3 regions of the Terrabacter sp. Soil811 genome follow, and region 2 is predicted to be linked to each of the others. Evidence: riboswitches for the same ligand, from Rfam matches in the RefSeq annotation. Region 2 holds a riboswitch; each other region holds the start of a gene.
The links. A riboswitch is a leader RNA that binds a small molecule or an ion and turns the genes downstream of it on or off. The one in region 2 is predicted to bind cyclic di-AMP.
Positions count from the first base shown of each region.

Region 1 (6,177 bases), on a different contig from region 2:
CCAGCTGCGCGACTACATCAGCAGCTGACGCTCCGGAGAAACCGGACAGAACCGACGAACGAGGACACTCCGAGGCTCGCTGCCGCAGGGTTCCTGCCGTGGCGCCCCCGTCGCATACCGTAGGGGTATGACTGCGTACGACCGGACCGAGCGGGTGCCCAACCCGCGGCCCGGCGCGCGCACCGGTGGCGTGCCCGTGGCAGCGCGCCCCGGCGGGCCGGGGTCCCCGCAGCGGATCGGCCCGTACCGCCTCATCGAGGAGATCGGCGAGGGCGGCATGGGCGTGGTCCACCTCGCCCTCGACCCGCGCGGCCGTGCCGTCGCGATCAAGGTCCTGCGCGCCCACGTCGCGCACGACGCCGACGCCCGGCAGCGCCTGTCCCGTGAGGTCGACACCCTCTCGCGCATCCGCGACGCGCGGGTCGCGAGCGTCATCGACGCCGACGTCATGGCGCCCCGCCCGTACATCGTGACCCGCTACGTGCCCGGCCCGGCCCTCGACGAGGTCGTCGAGGACCACGGCCCGCTGGCCCCGGCGGACCTGCTCCGCCTGGCCCGCGGGATCGCCGAGGCGATCCGCGCCATCCACGCGTGCGGGGTCGTCCACCGCGACATCAAGCCGGGCAACGTCCTCATCGAGGACGGCGACCCGGTCCTCATCGACTTCGGCATCGCGCACCTGCAGGACGACGTGCGCCACACCGTCGGCGGGCTGGTCATGGGCACGCCCGGCTACCTCTCGCCCGAGCTCGTCGAGGGTGCCGCCATCACGGACGCCACCGACTGGTGGGGCTGGGCCGCCACGATCACGTATGCCGCGTCGGGCCGTCCGCCGTTCGGCCGCGCCCGCATGGACGCCGTGCTCACCCGCGTCCGTGCCGGTGACGTCGACCTCGAGGGCGTCGACCCGCGCCTCGTGCCGCTGCTGCGCGCGTCCCTCTCTCCCGACCCGCGGCTTCGCCCCCACGCCGACGAGGTCATCGCGGCGCTCGAGCTCTACGCCGCCGGCCGCGCGGCGACCGTGCCGACGCCGAGCGGCAACCCGTGGGACGACGGCCGCGTCAGCGCGACCCCCGGAGACACCCAGGTCGTGCAGCACGGCAGCACCGCCGTCATGCCGCCCGTCGGCACAGCAGGCACAGCAGGCACGGCAGGCACGGCAGGCGCCGTGGGCGCTGGTGCGGCCGCGGGGAACCCGGTGCGGTGGGCCCCGCCCCCGACCGGTCCACGGTCGCCCGATCCCGGCCCGGCGGCATACGACCACGGCTGGGACGACGAGCCCACGTCGCCGGACGACTGGGGTGGCGCCCAGGCCTACGATGCCCGACACGGGCGCGGCGGCCAGGACGTCGAACCGGCTCCGCAGGACGGCTACTGGCCCGACGACGAGTGGGACGAGGACGACGAGCCCGCCCAGCGCGAGGGCGACCCGCGCATCGGACTGCCGATGCGCACCGGCCTGCTCGCCGCCGTCGCGATCGCCTGGGTCGGTGCCCTCATGGCGTGGCCGGGCATCGCCCTCGTCGTGCTCGTCGTCCTGTCGGCGCTCGCCCGGGCCACCGATCGCTCGGTGACGGCGCTCGTGCTGCGCCGCTACGACTTCGGCCGCCGGCGCAGCGACGTGCCCTTCGCCGTCGTGTCGAGCCCGTGGCACCTCGTCGTCGGCATCATCGCAACGGGGGTCGGGCTGCTCCTGCCCGTGGCGGTGGCGCTCGCCGGCGTCTTCGCGGCCGCCCTGCTCCTCGCCGGCACGCAGGGGACCGACCTCGGCCCGGGCACACCGATCACGCTCGCGATCGGCGGTGTCCTCGGCCTGCTCATGCTGTGGTGGGGCCCCGGCGGCGCCTCGCTGCGACGCGGTTCGCGCTCGATGGCGCGGCTCCTCGTGCCGGCCGGCCTGGCCGCGCAGATCGTCTCCGGGCTGCTCGCCGTCTTCGGCGTCGCGGCTGCGCTCGTGGCCCTGCAGCACGGGTCGAGCCTCACGTGGGACCCGTTCACGACGAACCCTTTCGGGAAGTGACGGCTCGGCGCACGAGACGGTGAGCGTGCGGGGCGGGGCCTGTGGGGCGTCCGGGCGGCCTCTGTGCGGGGCCTGTGTGCATAGCGCATCGACCTGCATCTGGGGCTGAAAAAAAGATCACGGAAGTGTCTCGACGTGCCTTGTGCGCTGCGGAAACCTCCCGTACCGTCAGTGCTCGGCGGCCTCGACTTTCGGGTCGAACGGGAGCAGCACCACTCGGCTCCCGGGTCGCTTCGTCGCGTCCGGCTCCACACGAACGCTCCCACAACTTCACATGGACACCCATTTATCCGTTCCCTGAGCGCGCCGAGCCTCGCCAGCCAGGGATGTAGCCCACACCCGTGGGCCGGGCGAGGACGGGGGACCCAGTGTGGCCAGTGAGTGCATGTGTGTCGAAGCGCATGTCAAGAGGACGAGATCTGGTCTCGGGGTGAAGTCGCATCCGCGACGGGGCACCTGACGCCCCAACCCGACAGCTAACCCCGCAGGCGCGCGTCAGGAAGGATCACCCATGCAGTACATGTCCAAGCATGCTGCGGCCAAGAAGATCTCGGCCAAGCAGCGCATCGCGGGAGTCGGAATCGCTGGAGCCGCCACCATCGTCGGTGGGATCGCCACGGGCGGGTCGGCCAAGGCCGCCTCGGTCTGGGATCGCGTCGCCCAGTGCGAGTCGAGCGGCAACTGGCACATCAACACCGGCAACGGCTACTACGGCGGCCTCCAGTTCGTGCAGAGCACGTGGCGTGGCTACGGCGGCACGGCCTTCGCGTCGCGCGCCGACCTCGCCACGCGGGCCGAGCAGATCGCCATCGCGCAGCGCGTCCTCGCCTCCCAGGGCCCCGGCGCCTGGCCGGTGTGCTCGCAGCGGGCCGGCCTGACGCGGGCCAACGGTGGCGCGACGACGAACCCGGTCTCGCGGTCGACCGTCCGCAAGCCCGTGACGACGAAGAAGGTCGTCAAGAAGAAGACGTACGCGACGAAGCCCACGGTCAAGAACACCGCCAAGGGCGCGAAGGTCACCGTGCACAGCGGCGACACCCTCGGCAAGATCGCCGCGCGCTACCACGTGGCCGGCGGCTGGAAGGCCCTCTGGAAGGCCAACGGCGCCCGGGTCACCAACCCGAACCTCATCTTCGTGGGTCAGACTCTGCGACTCCCGTGAGTTCCTGATACAACTGAGCCGGACGGCCTCGCGCGACCAACCCCTGGGTTTGCGCGGGGCCGTCCTTCTCATGTCCGGCGTCGGCTCGCGCCCGGTGTTTGGGCGTATGCCGTCCCGCTCGGTTACGCTTTCGCCCGTCCGCGGCGCTCGCGCCGAGACGTGCTGGCGTGGCGCAATTGGTAGCGCACCTGTCTTGTAAACAGGCGGTTAGGGGTTCGAGTCCCCTCGCCAGCTCCACCGTGACGTGCGAGTCCGGCTGACGGGCCCGCATCTGCGTGCCCACGGCGAGAGGCTCATCCCCGGCGGATGACGCGGGACGGACGAGCGGCTCCTAGCGTTGGGATCGGTCCCCCATCGGACGCACCGATCCATCGGACGCACCTCAAGGAGAAGATGACATGACTCTCAACGTCGACGAGCTCGGTCCGGTGGACTGGATCGTCGTGGAGTTCGAGGGCAGCACCCTCAACGGCAAGATCGCCCCGATCCTCAAGGACTACGTGGATCGCGAGCTCATCCGGGTCCTGGACCTGCTGTTCTTCAAGAAGGCGGAGGACGGCAGCTTCGAGGCCTTCGAGGCGACCGACCTGGAGGACTCGGAGATCGGCGAGCTCCGTGCGTACGAGACCGAGCTGGCCATGCTGCTCAGCGAGCAGGACGTCGCCGACCTGGCCGACACCATCGAGCCCGGCAGCTCAGCGGCCGTCCTGGTCTGGGAGAACCTGTGGGCGGCTCCCTTCGGCGCGGCGGTGCGTCACGCCGGCGGCCAGCTCGTGGCCAGCGGGCGCATCCCGATCCAGGCCGTCATCGCCGCCATCGAGTCCGACGAAGAGGAAGGAGCCTGACATGCCACTCGCAGCCAGGCGCAGGAGAAGGACAGTGGCCGCCGTCGGCGGCGCCGTCGTCGTCGCGCACGGGATTCACCGGCGCGGTGAACGCCGTGAGGACCGGCGCGACGATCGCCGCGATCGCCGCTGACGCGTGACTCGGGCCGTGGGGCCCGCTCAGGGCTCCACGGCTCCTTGCGCTGCCCTACGCCGTCGCCGGCTCCGGTCGGAACGACGTGACCAGCAGGTGCAGGCTGAGGAGCAGGACCCACAACGGGAAGAGCAGGACGGCCCAGACCGTCCGCGGTGGTGCAAGGAGCAGGACCAGCGCGACGACGAACCCCACGGCCACGAGCCAGCGAGGCACGATCCCGGTGCGACGGCCGAGGTTCGTGACGACCATCGTGAAGACCGCTGCCATGCGGATGCCGAACGTCGTCAGGAGGGCCGTGCTGACCGCCCCCACCTGCCGGACGTACTCCGGCGAGACGCTGTCGGGCCCGTCGTAGAGGGCGAGCAGGGCTCCGACGTCTGCAGATGCGGCGAAGAGCATGGCGACGAAGAGCAGCCCCGACCCGAGGAAGGCTGTCGCGAACAGCTTGTCCTCGCGGTGCCCGAGACGGGAACGGATCACCCCGATGAACCACAGGAAGGCGATGCCCGCGTACGGGGTGAGCTGCATCGCCAGCGTGACCCTGCCGCGGCGCTCCGCATCGGTGATCCACGTCGAGCGGCCGCCGGTGCCCGGGAGCGCCAGGTACATGAGGATGACGACCGCCCCCAGGAGCACGGCGAAGGCGATCCCGGCGATGGCCGCCGCCCGCGGTGTGCGGATCTCGTCGAGCACCCGCCCCCGTGGTGCGAGGTCGGCCGGTGACTCGGCCCGACCACGGTCGTCCTCATGCATGCTCATGCTCCAGCCGTGGGCCCGTGCGGCCTTCGTCGGGACCGATCGTGTGACGACCCTGCGGGGGTCGGTGGCGGTTCACTCACGCATCAACATGCCCTGCGCTTCACGTTCCAGGTCGACGTAGGGCTCGCCGCTCACGTCGACGGCGACGCGCCTGATGGTGCCTCCCGTGAACCGGTACGGGCGCTCGCCGGGGTAGTCCTGCGTGACCGGGTCGCCCATGTCGCGGCCCACCGCCAGTCCCTCCCCGGCGATCATGTAGCTGCCGGGCTGGAGCTTGATCTGGCCTTCTCCGACCAGGGTGTCGCCGTGGTAGAGCGACAGGGTGCCGGTGGCGACGGGGGTCTGCTCCGTGCCGTCCTTGACGAACGACGCCGACAGGATGAGGTTCTCGCCGGTGGGCAGGTCCTCGGTCGCGACGACCTTCTGCTCGAACAGGCCCACGAAGCTGTTGACGTAGTGCAGCCGGTTGTCCTTGACGTAGAGGCTGTGTCCGCCGAACCGCGACCCCTGGGCGAAGAGCACGCCCTGGGCGCCCGGCTCGGGGATGTCGACCAGCGCGCCGATGACGAATGACCGGCCGCGCACCACGACGGCCTGGGCCTCGGGCACCTCGGCGTGGTTGGGGTAGTAGACGTACCGGTCGCGCGGGGCCGACAGCTGGGGCCGGGGGGACACGAGGATCTCCAGCGCCGAACGGTCATCGAGGGGGAACCCCTCGTTGGCGCCGGCCTGGGCGTACCAGAGGTTGACCATCTCACGGAGCTTGTCGGGCTGCTCCGCCGCCAGGTTGTGCAGCTCGGAGCGGTCGACCTCGACGTGGTAGAGCTCCCACTCGTCGTCGTTGAAGTGCGACCAACCGCTGATCGTCGGGTGCGTGGTGATGGCCTTCCAGCCGTCGTGCCAGATGCCCCGCGAGCCCAGCATCGAGTAGAACTGCGTCTGCCGCCGCCCGGGGGCCTCGGGGTCGTCGAAGCTGTAGCGCATGCTGACGCCGTCGAAGTGGCTCTGCGTGTGGCCCTTGATGGTCTCCGGGGCCTCGATGCCGAGGGCGTCGAGGACGGTGGGCACCAGGTCGATGGCGTGGTGGTACTGCTCCCGGATCTCACCCTTGGAGGTCATGCCGGCCGGCCACGAGATGACGCACGGGTCGGAGGTGCCTCCGTTGAACTCGTAGCGCTTCCACATCTTGAAGGGCGTGTTGAACGCCATCGCCCACCCGTTCGGGTAGTGGTTGTACGTCTTGGGCCCGCCCAGC
Region 1 is NZ_LMSX01000001.1:843,916-850,092, reverse strand. Features, by position in the region: gene ASH01_RS03935 (CBS domain-containing protein) at 1-28, shown strand, start outside; gene ASH01_RS03930 (serine/threonine-protein kinase) at 128-2,020, shown strand; cyclic di-AMP (ydaO/yuaA leader) riboswitch at 2,341-2,528, shown strand; gene ASH01_RS03925 (LysM peptidoglycan-binding domain-containing protein) at 2,532-3,182, shown strand; tRNA gene ASH01_RS03920 (tRNA-Thr) at 3,344-3,419, shown strand; gene ASH01_RS03915 (DUF6325 family protein) at 3,581-4,027, shown strand; gene ASH01_RS03910 (hypothetical protein) at 4,215-4,922, opposite strand; gene ASH01_RS03905 (arylsulfatase) at 4,995-6,177, opposite strand, start outside.
Region 1: linked by a shared signal. The riboswitch ahead of ASH01_RS03925 (LysM peptidoglycan-binding domain-containing protein) and the one ahead of ASH01_RS08715 (C40 family peptidase) in region 2 are both predicted to bind cyclic di-AMP.

Region 2 (6,177 bases):
ACGACGAACCGCGTCGAGGACCTGGAGGTCGCCCTGTCGCAGCGGCCCGGCCGTGTCGACCTGGCCGCCGAGATCCCGCTGCCGGACGCCGAGGGCCGTCGCGAGCTGCTCCGCCTCTACGGCGGGCACCTCTTCGGCCCCGAGGCGATCTCGGCCGCGGCCGCCCGGGCCGAGGGCACGACAGCGTCCTTCGCCAAGGAGCTCGTGCGGCGCGCGGTCCTCGCGGCGGCGGTCGCCGACGAGCCGCCGGCCGACGACCACCTCGGCCAGGCCCTCGACGAGCTCCTGTCGGACGCGCAGGCGCTGACGCGCAGCCTCCTCGGCGTGGGCGGCAAGGACGAAGACGGCGCCGCCGTCGACCCCGGTGGTATGCCGTCCGGCCGGCTGCGACCGCGTCGCCCGGTCGTGCTCCTCGGCCCGTCCTCCGACGGCGGGATGACCCGCCCGGGACCACCGCCGTGAGGTGACGCGTGCCGAGCGCGCCCGGGCCCCGCTGCGCGACCCGGGCACACGGCATACGCCCTCGGTGGTCTGGGGGCTGCTGCTCAGCCGGCGAAGGCGCGCACCGGCTGCCCCGGCACCGCGACGCGCACGCGGAAGACGGCTCCGGCCTGGGGCTCGGGGTCGTCGAGGTTCTCGCGCGACGTCGTGACGTAGAGGTCGCGCAGGTCGTCGCCGCCGAACGTGCACGCCGTCGTCAGGCGCACGGGGACGGCGACCTCGGCGAGCACGTCGCCCCCCGGTGAGTGGCAGCGGACGCGGCCCGCGCCGTTGAGGGCGACCCAGACGTTGCCGGCGCTGTCGACCGTGAGCCCGTCAGGGTGGCCGACGTCGTGGGTGACGAAGGGGCGCCGGTCGGTGAGCTCGCCGTCGACGACCGTGAAGACGTCGGTGCGGCCGGTCGGGGTGTCGTCGTAGTAGGCGAGCCGGCCGTCGGGCGAGAGGTCGATGCCGTTGGAGATCGTCACGTCGGGCAGCAGGGTCGTGACGTCGCCGTTGCCGTCGACACGGAAGAGCCGCGCGCTGCCGGGCACGCGGTCGTAGCCCATCGTCCCCGCCCACAGGCGGCCCTCGCCGTCGACGCCGCCCTCGTTCATCCGGACCGCCGGGTCGTCCCAGAGGTCGAACCACGGGGCGGGTGTGCCGTCCGGCTCGTCCGCGAGCGCCAGACCGCGCTCGGTCGCGACCACCCAGCCGCCGGACCTGCGTGGCCGCACGAAGGCGGCGACGTCGCCGACGTGCAGGCGGTCGACGGAGCCGTCGGCGCGCAGGGTCAGGACGTCACCGGCGAGAAGGTCGACCCAGCGCAGCCCACCCCACGTCGGCGACCACACGGGCCCCTCGCCGTGGTAGCAGACGGCGTCGGTGACCTGCTCGAGCTCTCCCGTCACGATCGGGCCGCCGTCGGCAGCCATCAGTCCCACCACACGCCGACGTAGTGGTGGCCGTCGGGCACGACCGGCCCGTCGACGAGCCACTGCGCGCTCGCGGCGGGGCCGCCGCTCGACTCGGTGTCGGCATCGATCGTCATCGCGTCGACCTCCTCGGGGAGCAGGGTCGTGATGACGGCCACCCCACTCGCGTAGGGCCATTCGTCGTCGGGGAAGTCCTGGAACTCGAGGACGTCGAGCTCCACCCGCACGTCGTGCACCTCCGGGTGCTCGCGCAGCTCGAAGAGCACCCGGCGCACGGTGTCGAGCGGCACGTCCTCGGGACGGTTCGGCGCGATGCACCACTCGCAGTCGTTGCCCTCGAAGAACTGCTCGAGGGTGACGGCCACCTGGGCACTCGCCCCGCCGCGCTCGCGGACATGGTCGACGAAGGCGGTCTGCTTGGCGAGATCCATGACGGTTTCGGCCCCTGGGGTCGCGTTCCTGGCACTGGCGCGGTGTCGGCTACACTGACGCCGCGTGCCGCCTTGCGGACCCTTTCGCGGGGCACCTCCGGGCGGCCCGTGCGAGCGTAGCTCAATGGTAGAGCGCCAGCTTCCCAAGCTGGATACGCGGGTTCGATTCCCGTCGCTCGCTCCACACGACGCGAGGGCCCCGACCGGTATGCCGTTCGGGGCCTTCGCTCGTCTCGCGGCGTCCGCCTAGCAGGTCGTCCACATGCAGACGAGCTGCGTGGGTGCCGTCGGGTCAGCGGCGACCGAGCCGTGGCCCCAGATGTGGTCGCCAGAGGGGTCGACGCCCGCCTTGGTGACCCACATGGCACCCACCCACACGTCCGGGCCGTCGGGCGCGGCCTCTCCGTTCGTGGCTGGCTGGACCTCCTTGGCGGTCCGGAACCAGGCATCGATGACGCTCATTCCGTCGCGGGTGTAGCGGGCCAGCTTGCGTCCCTCATCGGTGTTGTCGAAGGTGATCGCGCCGTAGCCGAGCATCGTGTGCAGGCCGTCGAAGGCGCCGTCCCAGCGGCTCAGCACGTCGCCGCCACCGGCCGAGATGACGTCGTCCTGGAGCGGCCCGCAGGCGGCCACGGCGAACCACTCGAGGTCGTTCTGGCCGTAGAGGTCGCCGGGTGATGCCGGCGCCGCACCGACGGAGCTCGGGGTCAGGAGCACCGACTGCTTCTTGCCGGGCACGCACAGCACCCAGCCGTTCTGGTTGGCGTGGCCGGTGTAGAAGACGAAGTCGGCGGCGTCGACCCACGTGTCGTCGTCGGAGTGCCAGTCCGACTCCCAGGCGTTGAGGTCGCCCCAGTTGAAGTTCGTCTGCCACCCGTCGGCCGACAGGCCGTCGACGAAGCCCTGGGCGTTGGCAGGGCTGCCACCCAGGGGCGTGCTCTGGTCGATCTGCCTGACCCAGCTGGTGCCCGCCTCGCTCGGGTTGACTGCACGGTCGGCTCGGGCCCCGTTGCGGTCGAAGGGTCTCCGGGCTGCCGGGGGCCTGTCCCCCCGCTCCGACTGCTCCTCCACCTGCGCAAAGACGGGTCCGCGGTCGGTGGCCGCCACGAAGGTGTGGCGCCCGTGCACGGTCGATCGACCCCTGCCACCGGCGTGCTCGACGTCGAACGCGCTCGTGAAGACCCACACCGGCGTGAGCACCTCCTGACCGACGTCACCCGGCGCGAGGTAGTACGCGAGGTAGGCACCCTCGCGGTCGAGCTTGTCGCCCGAGCCGAGCCTCTCGAACGCCTCGTCGACGTCGAGCGCGTCGACGAACGTCGGCTCGCCGACCGGGCGGAAGCCGCCGTTGGCGCCGATGAGCCGCCCCCCGTCACCGAAGGTGAACGAGAGCTTCCCACCACCGCCGATGACCGGGAGGACCTTCGGCTCCGAGTCGACCCCGGGGTTGCGGATGCCGAGGGTGAAGCGTGCCTGCACGTCCAGCTGCCGGGTGCGCCGGTCCGCACGTGCGCGGCGGCGTGCCCGTGCAGCGACGTGGGTACCGCCGGGGCCGAGCTCGACGAGCTCGACGAGCTCACCGGTCCGCGGCGCGAGGGCGTGGCGCTCCATGAGGTCCCTCGCCCGCGCGTAGGCCTCCTCAGGCGTGGGCAGCACGGGTCGCAGGGATGGGTTGTGCAGCTGCGAACGGTCCGCCGCGAAGAGCTCGCCGGAGGCGGTGAAGACCTCGAGCACGAGGTTCTCGTCGGAGACGGAGAGACGGTCCCCGTCCTCGGTCACCTCTCCCCGCAGCTCCAGCAGGTCGGCGGCGAGGGCGGCGACGCGTTCGAGGTCGAGCCGCGGTCGGCCCAGCTCGAAGACGGGCAGTGACGTGGTCATGGAGATCTCCCTGGTCCGGACGTCGGACGACGCAGGGGACAGAGGCCCACGGGACAGTCACTGATACGCCGTCCCGTGGCCGGTGGCGGACGCGCCCGACACCGGTCACGGGACGGTGTGACGGGCGTCAGGGCATGCGGCCTGCGACCCAGCTCGTCGTCCAGATCCTCGAGAGCTGGACGCGCTGGCCGGGTCTGGGTGCGTGCCAGACCTTGCCGTAGCCGGCGTAGATGCCGACGTGGTAGGCGCGGCCCCCGGACATGAAGAAGATGAGGTCGCCCTGCTGGACGTTCGCCTTGCTGATGCGGACGCTGGCGAGTCTCTGTGCGTTGGCGGTGCGCGGGACGCCGACGCCGAGACGGGTGCGGTAGGTGTAGTAGACGAGGCCGGAGCAGTCGAACGCCGACGGGCCCGCGGCCCCGTAGCGGTAGGGATCGCCCTGCTGTGCGGCGGCGATCCTGACGGCGGTCCTGCCGCGCGCAGCACGCGTGGCGGCCGAGACGTAGGCGACCGGTTTGGCCTTGATGGTGACCGGAGCGGTTCCCGCTCGAGAGGCCGCCTGGGGCGTCACCGACGATGTCGGCGCGCTACCCGTCCCGACGAGGAGGGCGGCTGCGAGAAGTGGCGTGATAGCCAGGGACTGCAAGGGAATTCGGCGTGCAAGGGTAGAAGCGGGCATGGTGGATTCCTTCCCACGCCTGTGAGGTGAGCTGTCGGGTTCGGGCGGAAGATGCCCGGCCGCAGATGCGGCTTCACCCCAAGGACCGGCTGGCCGGCCCGAAAGTGGGTCCCCCACTCCTGTCCGTTATTGCGTTGCTGCCCCACCGGTGGACAGGACTCGGCGTGCGGTGGGCCGCTCGGGGGAGACCCCGGGCGATGAGCATCCATCGACGGTGACAGACAGGTCACGAAAAGGGTCCTACACGAACAGATTGTGGCAATAGTTGACAAGTCAAATGCGGTGGGAGCGGACATTCCGTCGGCCACCGCGGCGTGATGGACGTCCTCGGCAGCCCACGGCATACGCAGTCCGGCGCTGCTGCGCTCCGGTAAACCGGTGGACCACCGCGGACGTCGTGACACACCATGGACGCTGCTCCGTCGGGGCACGTCAGTCGTCAGCGGGGAGGCCCGCGGAGAGGTGGGTGGCCGTCATGGCCTGCTCAGCGGTCAGGGTCCCGCCCCACCTCCCCCACCCCGGCTGACCGGGTCACCCGGTCCTGCCCGACTGACAGGAACAGACCGTGAAACCATTGACGGACAACGAGATTCGCGCCTCCTTCGTCAACGCCTCCCGGCGTGAGGCCAAGCAGGCCACCCTTCCCGCCGACCTCGACCTCGGATGGCGCTGGGAGACGCTCGACTACCTCGGCTGGGTCGACCGCAGCAACCCGCAACGGGCCTACGCCGTCGTCCCGGTCGACGAGGAACCCGTCGGCTTCCTCCTCCGGACCGCAGAGCGCACGCGCAAGGCGAGCGCGATGTGCGCCTGGTGCGAGGACGCCTTTGCGACGAGCGAGGTGGCCCTCTTCGTGGCCCGGCGGGCCGGGGCATCCGGCCGCGAGGGCAACAGCCTCGGCACCCTCGTGCACGCCGACTTCAGCTGCTCGACGCACGTCCGGCGCCCGCCGAACGGCATGGAGGGCGGCCTCGACCCGCTCGCCCTCGACGAGCGACGTGTCGAGGAGCTGCGGGCGCGGTCGTCGGCCTTCGCCCGCCGCCTGCGCGACGGCTCGTGACCGTCGGCTGACCTCGAGCGCGTCGGCCCGGACCCGAGCGGGCGGTCCGGCGGCGCGCCCGAGCGCCGTTTGGACGTCGCGGCCCGACTGTTGCTACGGTTGGCGACGCCTCGCAGGCGTAGTTCAGTAGCAGAACAGCCTTCTTCCAGAAGGAAGACGTACGTGCAATTCGTGCCGCCTGCTCCAGATGGGAAGGGCCCGGTCTCCGTGACCGGGCCCTTCTGCTGTCCGGGCCCTTCTGCTGTCCGGGCCCTTCTGCTGTCCGGGCCCTTCTGCTGTCCGGGCACGTATACCGTCCGGGCACGTATGCCGTCCGGGCACGTATGCCGTCCGAGCACGTATGCCGTCGGGTCGGGGCTCGCGGGCCGGGTGGCCGGCGCTCCCCACCGTCAGCGCTCGTTGCCGCGCCGGTAGTTGCCGGTCGCCCGGGCCAGGGCGTGCTGGACCGCGTCCTCGTCGTCGCCGTCGAGCACCCGTTCGAGCCGGCGTGCGGCTGCGCCGGCGACGAGCCGGCCACCCCGGCTCACGCGGATCTGGCCCGAGGCGGTGCGCTGCCAGTCGAAGGGGTCCAGGGCGAGGCGGTGACGGGCGTCCATGTCCCCATCCCAGCGGCTCCCGACGCGTGACGCACCCCGTTTGCGACCGGGCCGTCCCGGCGACGGGTGCGTGGCGCACAGGCCGGCCGGGCGGCATACGCCCTCGGAGGCCGCTCGT
Region 2 is NZ_LMSX01000007.1:383,659-389,835, forward strand. Features, by position in the region: gene ASH01_RS08690 (AAA family ATPase) at 1-462, shown strand, start outside; gene ASH01_RS08695 (SMP-30/gluconolactonase/LRE family protein) at 546-1,415, opposite strand; gene ASH01_RS08700 (hypothetical protein) at 1,415-1,846, opposite strand; tRNA gene ASH01_RS08705 (tRNA-Gly) at 1,957-2,030, shown strand; gene ASH01_RS08710 (DUF6345 domain-containing protein) at 2,093-3,724, opposite strand; gene ASH01_RS08715 (C40 family peptidase) at 3,852-4,370, opposite strand; cyclic di-AMP (ydaO/yuaA leader) riboswitch at 4,405-4,547, opposite strand; gene ASH01_RS08720 (FBP domain-containing protein) at 4,969-5,463, shown strand; tRNA gene ASH01_RS22925 (tRNA-Gly) at 5,576-5,649, shown strand; gene ASH01_RS08725 (hypothetical protein) at 5,853-6,059, opposite strand.

Region 3 (6,177 bases), on a different contig from region 2:
GGCCGCCGACTTCGCGGTCGCGACCCTTCTCGGCCGCCGACCCGAGGGCGTCGTCGGCCGGGTCCTCGCCGGTGAGGCCTGGGTCGACGTCTGAGCCGAGGTCTGACCGGACATCGGCTCCAACGCCAGCACCTTCGAGCGTCAGGGCCTTCGAACGTCAGGGCCCCAGACACCCTGGACTCGGCGTCAGCACGTCTTGCGGCGAGATCGTCGGTCCCATTCAGCTTTTGTAGTTTTGTGACCGTTTGGTCACTAAACGTGTACTTACTTTGCAGTCGTCCGTTTCGCCCAATACAGTCGAGTCACCCCCTCCAACGACCGGTCCGGAACTGAAGTGAGGACCAGGATTGGCCCCGAGATTTGCGTCAGTCGATGATTACATCGCCTCCTACCCCGAGGAGACGCGAACTCAGCTTGCGGGGGTCCGCCGCACGATCCGCGAGGTAGCCCCTCACGCGGGCGAGAAGATCAGCTACGGCATGGCGACGTTCACCGTCGACGGCAAGCCCCTCATCTACTACGCCGGCTGGAAGAACCACGTCGGCCTCTACCCCGTCCCGACGGGTGACGCGCAGTTCGAGGAAGCGATCGGCCCCTACCGGCGCGCCAAGGACACCGTGCGTTTCCCGATCAGCCGACCGGTCCCGCTCGAGCTCGTCTCCGAGATCACCGAGCTCTGCCTCAAGCGCCGCGCGGCCGTCTCCGAGGGCCACGACGCCTGACACGCTGCCCGCCGCGGATCAGCCGGGGCCGGGTGCCTCGATGACCGCGAGGACGTTGCGGGCCGGGTCGGTGAACCACGCGATGAGCGGTCCTCCCTTGCGGAAGACCCCCTTGGCATCGGTCTCCATCGGCGTCCCCGCATACGTCTCGAAGATGACACCCTTCGCGGTCAGCTCGTCGACCGCGGCCTCGATGTCGTCGACCGGGAAGTTGAGGATCGTGAACGACGCCGGCTCGTGGTTCGGCTTCGGGTAGACGAGCGTGGGACGCTCGCCACCCTCGCCGGCGAGGTGGAGCGTCAGCATGCCGTTCTCCTCGGTGACGCGCAGGCCGAGGGTGTCGGCGTAGAACGCCCGGGCGGCGGCGACGTCGTCGACGGAGAAGCCGCCGAAGGCGTGGGAGTCCTGGAGCACGATGTGTCCTTCCGTGAGGGGGTTAGCGGTCGGGCGGCGCGCGCCCGCTCCCTCCAGTGAAGACCCGTGGGGCGCGCCACGGCGCGCCTCCATCGAAGAAATTTCGGTGGAACCCCAATCCAGTGGTCCTGCCTGCGGCGAACCCCCGCCCGGAGACGGTCGACGACGACCCCCCGTCTGAAGCAGAGCAGGATGGACGGTTTGTCTCCTCGTCAAGGAGGAACACAGATGCGCACCACCACCACTCGGATCGCCGGCGCCAGCCTCGCTGCTGCCGCCGCCATGGCCCTCAGCGTCGGCCCGGCCTTCGCCGCGGACGCCTGGGTCAGCGCCAACCTCAAGCCCGTCGCCGGCAACGGTGTCGACGGCAGCGGTACCGCCATGGTCGAGGTCACGGGCAACACGATCACCGTGACGATGGCCGCCAACGGCCTGCTCCCCGACAACCCGCACGCCGCGCACATCCACTTCGGCGCCGAGGCCCGCCACGAGTGCCCGGTCCAGTCCGACGACAAGAACGGCGACGGCCACCTCAACACGACCGAGGGCGGACCGGCCTACGGCGACATCGTCGTGTCGCTGACCAAGACCGGTGACACGAGCCCGAAGTCGGGCCTCGCGATCGACCGCTTCAGCACGGCGCCCGGCGGCAAGATCGCCTACCAGCGCGGCAGCATCAAGGTCTCGAGCGGCGTCGCGAAGGCGATCTCGGCCGGCCAGTCCGTCGTCGTCATCCACGGTGTCGACTACAACAAAGACGGCAAGTACTCCGGTGCCACGAAGAGCGACCTCATGCCGTCGCTCCCGACCGAGGCCACCGACCCGGCCCTGTGTGGCGCGCTGCGCGTCGCCCCGGCCGGCGGCATGCACACCGGCGGCGGCCAGGCCGCTGACGGCCTCAAGAGCGGTGGCCAGAACGAGGCCCTCATGCTCGTCGGTGCTGGCGCCCTGCTCGCCGCGGCCGGGACCGGCGCCTTCGCCGCCCGTCGCACCCGCTCGCGCGCCTGAGCGACCGACACCGAGCGACCGACACCGACACGACCGACCGGGAGTGACCCGACCATGAGCGCACCGACCGGCTCCACGCCCGAGCCGACGTCGCCCACCGGCAAACGCAGCACCCGCCGCATCAGCGCGGGCGTGACGGCGGCGCTGGCGGTCACGGCAGTGCTCGTCGTCATCGGGATCGTCGCGCTCGTGGTCGGCCTCAGAGGGAGCTCGGGGACCCCCGGCCCGCCGCAGCCCGCGGCGGGCGGGGTCGCCACGGCCAGCGCCCCCGCGACGCCCGGCCCGTCCTCGTCCAGCCCGTCGGCGTCCCCCGGTCAGGGTGGGACACCGGCGGCGGGCAGGACGGCCGGCGCCGCGCCGGGCACCGTCGGCATCGGTGACTTCCTCGAGGCGTCCGAGCCGACGTCGATCGAGATCCCGTCGATCGGGGTGCGCTCCTCGCACTTCGTCCGGCTCGGCATCCAGGCCGATGGCACGATCTCCGTGCCGGGCACGGCCCAGGAGGTCGGGATCTACGACGCCGGCCCCACGCCCGGCCAGCTCGGCCCGTCGGTCCTCGCCGCACACGTCGACACCCCCTCGGGCGTCCCGGGCATCTTCTACGAGCTGGGCAAGGTCAGGGCCGGTGACGTCGTCAAGGTGTCGCGCCGGGACGGGTCGCACCTGACCTTCACCGTCGACAAGGTCGCGGCCTACAAGAAGTCCCAGTTCCCGACCGAGCTCGTCTACAAGGGCGACTTCACCCAGGCCGAGATCCGCCTCGTGACGTGTGGCGGGCCGACCGACAGCCGCAACGAGTACCGCGACAACGTCGTGGTCTTCGGCCACCTCTCGCGCGCCGCCTGACGACCGCTCCGGGACCGCGCCCGGCCCGACCCGCAGTCGAGCCTCGCTCGAGCCACACTCGAGCCACTTCAGCCCGGCGTATGCCGCGGGGTCCCCACCGAGGGACCCCGCGGCATACCCGTGGGGGGCTTGTCGAGGACCCCCTCCGGATGTGATCCACGTCTCACCCAGCTGAAGGTAAAGCGTTGGTATAGACGGGCACTTCGGACATTCAGGGGCGATCGGCGCGCGTCGTCGTTACCGTGGCGTGACATTTGCCAGCCGCCTCGTCTAGTCTTCCGGGAGTTCGGCCACCTGGCCGGGCTCTCGCGAGGTGGACCGCCTAGTCCTGTCACCGCCTGACGAGAGAGATCGAACCTTGTGACAGGAGCGGAGGAACCACACGTTTCTCCGGACGTCCTACGCAACGACTTCGGACGTCCTTGGGGTGAAGACCCACCCGCCACGCGAGCATCGCGGGGCGGGGGTGGCCCGGGCACCTTTCCGCCCGAACCCGACAGCTAACTTCGTAGGCGCGGAGAGGTAACACGCGTGAACACTGAGAACATCCGCGGTCGCCATCGTGCGCCAGGCCGCCACAACCCCCTCAACGAACTCAAGCTCCTCGCCCGTGAGTCGGCTCAGCCGGCCATGAAGGCGGGCGCCGTCGTCGCCGCCACCGGTGGCCTGGTCGCCACCTTCGCCAACCCGGCGAGCGCCGACACCCTGTCGCCCAACTCGGGCGACGTCGCGGCTGCTGCCGGTGTCGACGCCGCGGCTCCCGCCGCTGTCGGTCCGGCCACGGCTGCCACCCCGGCCGCGTCGACCGCGCTGTCGAAGATCGGCTTCGCCCCGGCCGCGCAGAAGGCCGTCGCCCACCGCGTCGCGCCGGCCAAGCCGCAGGTCATCGAGGACGTCCAGGTCAAGTCCGAGCGGGCTGCCGCCAAGGCCGCAGCCCAGGCCGCCGCCCAGCGCAAGACCGCCTCCCAGCGCGCCTCCCGCGACCTGACCCGCGCCACGCTGACGACGAGCACGTCGTCGGCGAAGGCGAGCGTCAACTCCACGACACCGAGCGCCTCGTCCGGCGTGCGCGCCTCCTCCAACTGGGCCACCGCGGGCCAGTGCACCTGGGGCGCCCTCAACAAGTGGTACCAGTCCGAGGGCTACTACCCCGGCGGCTGGACCGGCAACGCCATGGCGTGGGCCTCGGGCGCAGCATCCGCGGGCTACACCGTGACGGGCACGCCGCGCACGCGGTCGATCCTCGTCATGCAGCCCGGCGTCCACGGCTCCTCGAGCGTCGGCCACGTCGCCTGGGTGACCGCGGTCAACGGCAACGAGGTGACGATCATCGAGATGAACGCCCTCGCCGGTGCGTACAACTACAACACGCGCACGCTGACCGACGGTCCCGGCATGAAGTACATCTACGTGCCGTGACCCACCGGGTCGTCATCTCGACGACCTCCGCGACGACCACCGCGGAGTTCTCCACGAGCTGAGCGCGTACGAAGGGGAGGATGCCTGCGCATCCTCCCCTTCGGCATACCCACCCGAACCCTCCGGCCCGCGTGGGATCCCCCACACGCGCAACCCTGGACACACGGGAATGATCGACCGCCTGCCCTCCTTGTCGCCTAGGTAGTTGAAGGCTCCACCGATAGACGGTGGGGGCCGCCAACCGCCACCGACAGTCCCCTAGACGTGAGGAGCAGGCCTGTGTCCACGGCCTTCGAGAGCATCCGCATCGGCCGCTGGGACCTTCCCCAGCGCTTCGTCATGGCCCCGCTGACCCGCAACCGCGCGGGCGAGGGCCAGGCACCGACCGAGCTCAACGCCGAGTACTACGGCCAGCGCGCGAGCGCCGGCCTCATCATCACCGAGGGCACCCAGCCGAGCGCCGTCGGGCAGGGCTACCTCGACACCCCCGGCATGCACTCCGACGAGCAGGTCGCCGGCTGGCGCCTCGTCGCCGATGCCGTGCACGAGGGCGACGGCCGCGTGGTCGTCCAGCTCATGCACGCCGGCCGCATCGCCCACCCCGACAACAAGGGCGGCCTCGAGAGCGTGGCGCCGAGCGCCATCGCCGCGCCCGGCGAGATCGTGACCCCGAACGGCCAGCAGGCGTATGCCGTCCCGCGGGCCCTGGAGACCGACGAGATCCCCGCGCTCGTGGCGGAGTTCGTCCACGCAGCGCGCCAGGCCGTCGCGGCCGGGCTCGACGGCGTCGAGGTGCACGCCGCGAACGGCTACCTGCCGCACCAGTTCCTCGCGCCGTCGAGCAACGAGCGCACCGACTCCTACGGCGGGTCGCCCGAGAACCGCGCCCGCCTGACCGTCGAGATCACGAAGGCCGTGGCCGAGGCGATCGGCGCCGACCGCGTCGGCATCCGCATCTCGCCCGCGCACAACATCCAGGGCGTCCTCGAGGAGGACGAGGCCGAGACGGCCGCGACCTACGAGTCGCTCGTCGAGGGCATCGCCCCGCTCGGGCTCGCCTACCTCAGCATCCTCGGCGACCCGGAGTCCGACCTCGTCCGCGATCTGCGCAAGCGTTTCGACGGCCCGGTCATCCTCAACACCGGCTTCGGCAAGGTCACCGAGCTGGCCGACGTCGAGGACATCCTCGAGCGCGACCTCGGTGACCTCGTCGCCGTGGGGCGCGAGTTCCTCGCCAACCCGGACCTCGTCCGTCGCTGGCGCGAGGGCGCCCCGCTCAACGAGCCGAACTCCGCCACCTTCTACGGCGGCGGCGCCGAGGGCTACACGGACTACCCCGCCCTCCCCTGACACCCCACCGTCGAGTGAGCGCCCGGTAACAGTCGAGTGAGCGCCCCGTCACAGACCACCTGTGGCGGGGCGCTCACTCGACTGGGACGGAGCGCTCACTCGACTGGGCCAGGTCGGATGGGCATCGGCGTAGGCCGGTCAGGTGGGCACCGGCGCTCGCCGGTCAGGTGGGCTCGGGCGGGTTCTCGGCGCCACCCCCGGACGGGAGCGGGTCGCCGAGGGGTCGCTGGACCCACGCGACGTCGTGCGAGGCGCCGAACTTCCAGCCGATGTCGCGGTAGGTGCCGACCGGCTCGAAGCCCATCGCCGCGTGCAGCCGGCCGCTCGCCTCGTTGGGCTGGGTCATCCCGGCCGCGGCCATCCGGTAGCCGCGGGCCGTGAGCCGCTCGAGCAGCGCCTCGTAGAGCCGCCGCCCGCC
Region 3 is NZ_LMSX01000010.1:233,347-239,523, forward strand. Features, by position in the region: gene ASH01_RS18370 (alpha/beta hydrolase) at 1-94, shown strand, start outside; gene ASH01_RS18375 (iron chaperone) at 348-722, shown strand; gene ASH01_RS18380 (VOC family protein) at 741-1,136, opposite strand; gene ASH01_RS18385 (CHRD domain-containing protein) at 1,365-2,144, shown strand; gene ASH01_RS18390 (sortase domain-containing protein) at 2,199-2,990, shown strand; cyclic di-AMP (ydaO/yuaA leader) riboswitch at 3,330-3,517, shown strand; gene ASH01_RS18395 (CHAP domain-containing protein) at 3,522-4,409, shown strand; gene ASH01_RS18400 (alkene reductase) at 4,689-5,759, shown strand; gene ASH01_RS18405 (GNAT family N-acetyltransferase) at 5,923-6,177, opposite strand, start outside.
Region 3: linked by a shared signal. The riboswitch ahead of ASH01_RS18395 (CHAP domain-containing protein) and the one ahead of ASH01_RS08715 (C40 family peptidase) in region 2 are both predicted to bind cyclic di-AMP.